Regions from separate parts of the Pseudomonas sp. GW821-FHT01E05 genome, predicted to be linked through region 1. Evidence: predicted binding sites of a transcription regulator. Region 1 holds the regulator's gene; the other holds the start of a gene.
What was found. The regulator sigma-54, encoded in region 1, starts transcription at its own class of promoters, with help from an activator protein. The targets are predictions, from matches to a motif close to ANTGGCATNNANNTTGCTNT.
Positions count from the first base shown of each region.

Region 2: flgB (flagellar basal body rod protein FlgB) is a predicted target of sigma-54. The motif match lies at 1,251-1,270, and genes of this name have one in related genera.

Region 1 covers NZ_JBWKWW010000004.1:344,563-348,138, reverse strand. The annotation lists gene rapZ (RNase adapter RapZ) at 1-746, opposite strand, end outside; gene ptsN (PTS IIA-like nitrogen regulatory protein PtsN) at 749-1,213, opposite strand; gene hpf (ribosome hibernation-promoting factor, HPF/YfiA family) at 1,226-1,534, opposite strand; gene AC07W5_RS10895 (RNA polymerase factor sigma-54) at 1,611-3,104, opposite strand; gene lptB (LPS export ABC transporter ATP-binding protein) at 3,375-3,576, opposite strand, start outside.
Region 2 covers NZ_JBWKWW010000009.1:224,129-227,704, forward strand. The annotation lists gene flgD (flagellar hook assembly protein FlgD) at 1-338, opposite strand, end outside; gene flgC (flagellar basal body rod protein FlgC) at 354-797, opposite strand; gene flgB (flagellar basal body rod protein FlgB) at 801-1,208, opposite strand; gene cheR (protein-glutamate O-methyltransferase CheR) at 1,569-2,396, opposite strand; gene AC07W5_RS21070 (chemotaxis protein CheV) at 2,441-3,373, opposite strand; gene flgA (flagellar basal body P-ring formation chaperone FlgA) at 3,452-3,576, shown strand, end outside.

The sequences.
Region 1 (3,576 bases):
GCAATGGTGACGTAGGCGCGGTTGCTGGCGGCAAAGCGGGGCAGCCATTTCAGCAAATACGCAGAGATATCCTGGAACATTTCTTCGACATCCGGCTGAGCAGCCAGATACTCGGCAACCGGCTGGTCCAGCCCGGACTGATCGCGCAACTCCGGTTTCCAGTATGGATTGGGTAGGCAGCGCACATCGAATACCAGGTCAGCATCGACCGGCATTCCGCGTTTGAAGCCGAAAGATTCGACCAGAAACGCCGTGCCCGGCTCCGGCTGGTTCAGCAGGCGAAGTTTGATGGTATCGCGCAGTTGATACAGGTTCAGATGGGTGGTGTTGAGCTTCAGATCAGCGAGGTCGGCAATCGGCCCAAGCAGGTTGGTTTCATCATCAATGGCTTCGGCGAGCGACCGATTGGCGGTGCTCAGGGGGTGGCGTCGACGGGTTTCCGAGAATCGCTTGAGCAGGGTTTCCTCGTCGGCGTCCAGATACAGCACGTCGCATTGGATGTGCCGGCTGCGCACTTCTTCCAAAAGCTCCGGAAAGCGCGACAGATGGCTGGGCAAGTTACGGGCGTCGATGGAAACCGCAACCAGCGGTTGCGCCAGTTCAGTGTGAATCAACGCACGTTCGGCCAATTCCGGAAGCAGGCCGGCCGGCAGGTTGTCGATGCAGTAGTAACCGTTGTCCTCCAATACATCGAGGGCCGTGCTTTTACCGGAGCCGGATCGGCCGCTGACAATGATCAAACGCATGATTAATGACCGTTCTGCTCGTCCAGGACAACCTGGTACAGGGCTTCATTAGTTGCGGCGCTGCGAAGTTTTTCGCGCACTTCCTTGCGATCAAGCATGCTGGCAATTTGCCGAAGCAGTTCCAGATGCGCATCGGTAGCGGCTTGCGGGACCAGCAGGACAAACAGCAGGTCGACCGGAGCACCATCGATGGCGTCGAAATCTATGGGGGCGTCCAGGTGCATCAAGGCACTGATGGGCGATTCGCAGCCTTTGAGGCGGCAGTGGGGAATGGCGATGCCGTTGCCAAAACCGGTTGAACCAAGTTTTTCACGGGCTATCAGACTCTCGAAGACATCTTGCATCCCCAGATCCGGCACTTCGCGGCTGATCAGGTTGGCAATTTGCTCGAGGGCGCGCTTTTTACTGCCGCCCGGCACGTTCACCAAAGAACGGCCGGGGGTCAGGATGTTTTCAAGTCGAATCATGGGTTGGGAGTGTTAACGACCTGTTGCGCCCTGGAGGAGGCTCTGGGTCTTTTCCTTGTGCTTTTTGAGTTGGCGATCCAGCTTGTCGGTGAGTGCGTCGATTGCCGCGTACATGTCGTCATGCTCGGCGTTGGCGACCACTTCATTGCCGGGGATATGCAAGGTAGCTTCGATTTTCTGCTTCAGCTTTTCGACGGTCATCGTGACTTGCACATTGGTGATCTTGTCGAAATGCCTTTCCAATCGTTCGAGTTTTTCGCCGATGTAGATGCGCAGGGGTTCGGTCACTTCCAGTTGGTGTCCACTGATGTTGACTTGCATACAGCTTCTCCTTCGTTGCCAGTGCATAAAGCGGCAGGCAGAAATGCCTGCCACTGGAACGCTGTGGCGTGGCCCGTTACATCAAACGCTTACGTTCGCTCGAAGGCGCGATCCCAAGGGATTCGCGGTATTTGGCGACGGTGCGACGGGCTACCTGAATGCCTTGTGCCTCCAGTAAACCAGCGATCTTGCTGTCACTCAACGGCTTTTTCTGATTTTCCGCTGCAACCAGTTTTTTGATGATCGCGCGGATCGCTGTAGACGAGCATTCACCGCCTTCAGAGGTGCTTACGTGGCTGGAGAAAAAATATTTCAGTTCGTAGATGCCGCGCGGGGTATGCATGAATTTCTGGGTGGTGACCCGGGAAATTGTCGATTCGTGCATGCCGACCGCTTCGGCGATGTCATGCAGCACCAGCGGTTTCATCGCCTCATCGCCGTACTCGAGAAAGCCCCGTTGATGCTCGACGATCTGGGTGGCGACTTTCATCAGGGTTTCGTTGCGGCTTTGCAGGCTTTTGATGAACCAGCGCGCTTCCTGCAACTGGTTGCGCATGAAGGTGTTGTCGGCGCTGGTGTCGGCCCGGCGCACGAAACCGGCGTACTGCGGGTTGACCCGCAGGCGCGGCACGGATTCCTGATTCAACTCCACCAGCCAGCGTTCGTTGTCCTTGCGTACGATGACGTCGGGGACGACGTACTCGGCTTCGCTGGATTCGATTTGAGAACCCGGGCGCGGGTTGAGGCTTTGCACCAGCTCGATGATCTGCCGCAGTTCGTCCTCTTTGAGCTTCATACGGCGCATCAGCTGGCTGTAGTCACGGCTGCCAAGCAGGTCGATGAAGTCGGTGACCAGGCGTTTAGCCTCGGTCAGCCAAGGTGTTTTGGCTGGCATTTGACGCAGCTGCAGCAACAGGCATTCGCTGAGGTTGCGCGCACCGATACCGGCGGGTTCGAATTGCTGGATGCGGTGCAGGACGGCCTCAATCTCGTCCAGTTCGATGTCCAGTTCCGGGTCGAAGGCTTCGAGGATTTCCTCAAGAGTTTCGTCCAGGTAGCCCTGATTGTTGATGCAATCGATCAGGGTAACGGCGATCAGGCGATCAGTATCGGACATCGGTGCCAGGTTCAGTTGCCAGAGCAAATGACTCTGCAGGCTCTCACCGGCCGATGTGCGGGTGGTGAAGTCCCACTCGTCGTCATCGTTACTCGGCAGGCTGCTGGCACTGGTCTGGTAAACATCTTCCCAAGCGGTGTCGACAGGTAATTCGTTGGGGATGCGCTCGTTCCAGTCGCCTTCCTCGAGGTTATCCACCGTCGGGGCGGTTTCCTGGTAAGAGGGTTCCTGAACATCGGTATTGGCTTTCTGCTCGACGTTGTCGGCCAGAGGGTCGGCGTTATCGAAGTCGTCGCCTTCTTCCTGGCGTTCGAGCATCGGATTGGACTCCAGTGCCTCCTGAATTTCCTGTTGCAGGTCCAGGGTCGACAATTGGAGCAGGCGGATGGCCTGTTGCAGCTGCGGTGTCATCGTCAGCTGCTGGCCCATTCTCAAGACTAGCGATGGTTTCATGGCAGGGGCTTAACACCTTATTTGCCGGCGCACATGCGCCATCCACTACAGGGCGCCGAAGCGCCAAACATAAGCAAATTATATGCCTGAAACTGAAGTGTTTGCCTAGAGCGCGGTAACAATAAAAATTTACAGGATCTCATTGCTACTGGCGCTCTGACTATTGGCTGAACACCTGAGGGCGCGTGTTTGCCTAAAGCGCGGTAACAATAAAATTTATAGGGTTTTATTGATAGCGGCGCTCTGACGACTTGCCCAACACCTCAGCGCTTACAGGCGGAACTCATGGCCCAGATACACTTCCTTGACCAGCTCGTTGGCCAGGATGGTGGCGGAGTCGCCTTCGGCGATCAGTTGACCGTCGTTAACGATGTAGGCGGTCTCGCAGATATCCAGGGTTTCACGGACGTTGTGATCTGTGATCAGCACGCCGATGCCCTTGGCCTTCAGGTGATGAATGATCTGCTTGATG
Region 2 (3,576 bases), on a different contig from region 1:
CGACCCACCAGGGAAGAAGCCTGCAACGCCTGCGACGACTGGAAGGTACTCGCGATGGAGTTGACCGAAGTGTTCAGCGTGGTGATGCCTTCCAGGCTGCTGAACTGAGCCAGCTGAGCGACAAACGCACTGTTGTCCTGCGGCGACAGCGGGTTCTGGTTCTTCAACTGGGTGACCAGCAGCTGCAAGAAAGCATCCTTGCCCAAGGCATTCTTGCCCGTAGTGCCACTGGTTGCCGCCGCAAGACCCGAGGTGCTGGTGGTACTGGTCTTGACCGAAGAGTTAGCAAGGATCTGGCTGAGATCCAGGCCGCTCGTGGTATCGGTAACACTCGTCATCTGAGTCGCCCCTTATCACTGACCGAGGGTCAGGACTTTCTGCATCATGGTTTTGGCGGTGTTCATCATTTCCGCATTAGTCTGGAACGAGCGACTGGCGGAAATCATGTCGGCCATTTCCTCAACCACATTGACATTGGGGTAGTAGACATAGCCCTTGGCATCGGCTGACGGATGGTTCGGTTCGTAGCGCGCCTCCAGGTTGCTCTGGTCTTCAACCACACCCAGCACCTGTACGCCCTGGCCGGCGGCATCCTGGCTCTGGAACAGCGAACTGCTGCCGCCGCTCTGACCACCCTGAAACATGGTGGCGAACACTGGGTGACGGGCCCGGTAGGTCTGGTCGATGCTCGAAGACACGGTCTCGGCGTTGGCGATGTTACTGGCGACGGTGTTCAAACGAGTGGTTTGAGCACTCATGCCGCTACCGGCAATATTGAAAACACTGGCAAGAGACATGGATTACTCTCCGCGCAGGGCTGACACCAGCCCTTTGAATTTGCTGTTGAGCAGCGTGAAGCTGGCCTGGAAGTTGACCGCATTTTCCGCGTAGTTCGACTGTTCCAGCTGGGCGTCCACGGTGTTTTGGTCAATCGAGGGTTGCATTGGCGTGCGATACAGCAACGTCTCGTCGCCATTTCCCAGACCTTCGGCTTCGATATGACGGCTATTGGTCATGTTCAACGCGAAAGTGCCGCTCTTGGTCTTTTCATTCTGCGCAGCAAGCACGGCAGAGAAATCCAGATCCCGAGCCTTGTAATTAGGGGTGTCAGCGTTGGCGATGTTGTTGGCCAGAACTTCAGCACGCTGAGCGCGGAAGCCCAGGGCTTGTTCATGGATACCGAGCGCTTTATCGAAGCTGATGCTCATGCCGGGAAACCTTCGGGTGACCAGATTTTTCGTGCGATGAACATAGCAAGCGTCGTGCCAATTCACGAAAGGCCGTAAACCGGGGCTTTGCGGGCATCGGCAAGGTGGCAATGCCAGAAAAGCGGCAACTGATTTCCGCCGCCTGCCGCTTTTCTGCCGCTCGAGATGTCGGGATGCATGAGATCCGTGATCGTTCCCACGCTCTGCGTGGGAATGCCGCCATGGACGCTCTGCGTCCGCTTCGAGATGTGACGCAGAGCGTCACGGGATGCATTCCCACGCAGGAGCGTGGGAACGATCATTTCGGAGGACAAAAAACGGGAGTCCCTGAGGACTCCCGTTTTTTATGACGCTGGCAAATCACTTCGCCTGGTAGATGATTCCAGGACTGCACTGGACCATCTGGTAGTGATCCGGCAAGCCATTCAGCGCTTCGGATGCGCCGAGGAACAGATAGCCACCTGGCTTCAACGTACTGTGAATCCGCAGCAGGATGTCCTTCTTCACTTCAGCGGAGAAGTAGATCAGCACGTTGCGGCAGAACACGATGTCGAACTTGCCAAGACTTGCATAGCTATCGAGCAGGTTGAACGAACGAAACTCCACCCGACTCCTGATCGGTGCCTTGATCGCCCAACGCCCCGGCCCTTTCGGATCGAAGTACCGTTGCAGCCGCTCCGCGGAGAGACCGCGGCCAATGGCCAGACTGTCGTATTCGCCGGTCTTGCAGTTGTTCAGCATGGTGCCGGACAAATCGGTGGCAACGATCTGCACACCCATTTTCAGCTGACCCATGTTGGTCCGCTCGAACTCATCGATCGACATGGACAATGAGTACGGTTCCTGCCCCGACGAGCACGCCGCCGACCAAATGCGCAGGCGCTGGCCAGGACTGGCCTTGATCGACTCGGGCAATACTTTGTTCTTCAATACTTCAAACGGATAGGTGTCACGAAACCACAGGGTTTCGTTGGTAGTCATGGCATCCACCACCATCTCGCGCAACCCGCTGCGCGGCTGGGTCTGAATGCGCTGAACCAGCTCACCCAACGATTTGATGCCCTGCTGCTCCATGAGTTTATTGAGACGGCTCGACACCAGATACTGCTTGTTTTCACCGAGCAAAATGCCACAGGCTTTTTCCAGGAAGACCCGGAACTGTTCGAAATCCAAATTACCCGTAGACAATGATGCCGCCTCTTAAATCGTGTTGACCGCCAAGGGCAAACGCCCTAGCTGTTATCTGCTGCTTTGATCCGGTCGATTACCCGGGACGCCAGGTCATCAGGACGGAATTTGGCAAGGAAGTCATCGGCACCGACCTTCTTCACCATCGCCTGATTGAATACACCTGACAACGAAGTATGCAGGATGATATGTAGCTTTTGCATGCGTGGATCGCTGCGGATCTCGGCCGTGAGCGTGTAGCCGTCCATTTCGGGCATCTCGATGTCGGAAATCATCATCAAGAACTCTTCTTCCGGCTTCTTGCCCTCCTCGACCAGCTTGCGCAGGTAATCCAGCGCCTGTCGGCCGTCGTTCAATGCCACTACATCGACCCCGACGGTCTGCAGACAACGCGTGACCTGCTTGCGCGCTACCGACGAATCGTCGACCGTCAGCACCCGCAGGGAAACCGCCTTGCGCTGCGTTTCAACGTCCACCACACCCGCCGAAATGGATTCCGACGCCGGCGCCACTTCAGCCAGGACCTTCTCGACATCGATGATTTCGACTAACTGATTGTCGACCCGGGTCACTGCCGTCAAATAATGATCGCGCCCGGTGCCCTTGGGTGGCGGATGGATCTCCTCCCAGTTCATGTTGACGATGCGCTCGACCGACCTGACCAAAAAACCCTGGGTCTTGGTGTTGTACTCCGTGATGATTACGAAGGGATTGCTTTGATCCTGCAAACCGCCAGAACCGGTCGCCATTGCCAGATCAAGAATCGGAATGGTCGCCCCCCGAATATTTGCGACACCGCACACGACAGGACTGGATTTAGGCAGCAGGGTCAGTTTGGGGCATTGCAGCACCTCCCGAACCTTGAACACGTTGATCCCATACAGCTGCTGGCCGTCAAGACGGAACAACAACAGCTCAAGGCGATTCTGCCCTACCAGTTGCGTGCGCTGGTTCACCGAATCCATTACACCAGCCATGCCCAGACTCCTACACCAACGCTTAAGATCCGATGCACATTCATCACTAAACGGCACGGGGCTTGCTTTTTAACTGCTATGAACGCAAAAACGACATTTTTCCGACACCTGACATCAACGTATCGCAAATTGCTTTGCGCGTTGTCAGCGTTGTGCTTTTTCACCGCTGGCAGCCCTGCCGTTGCTGACCCGGTTACCTTGCC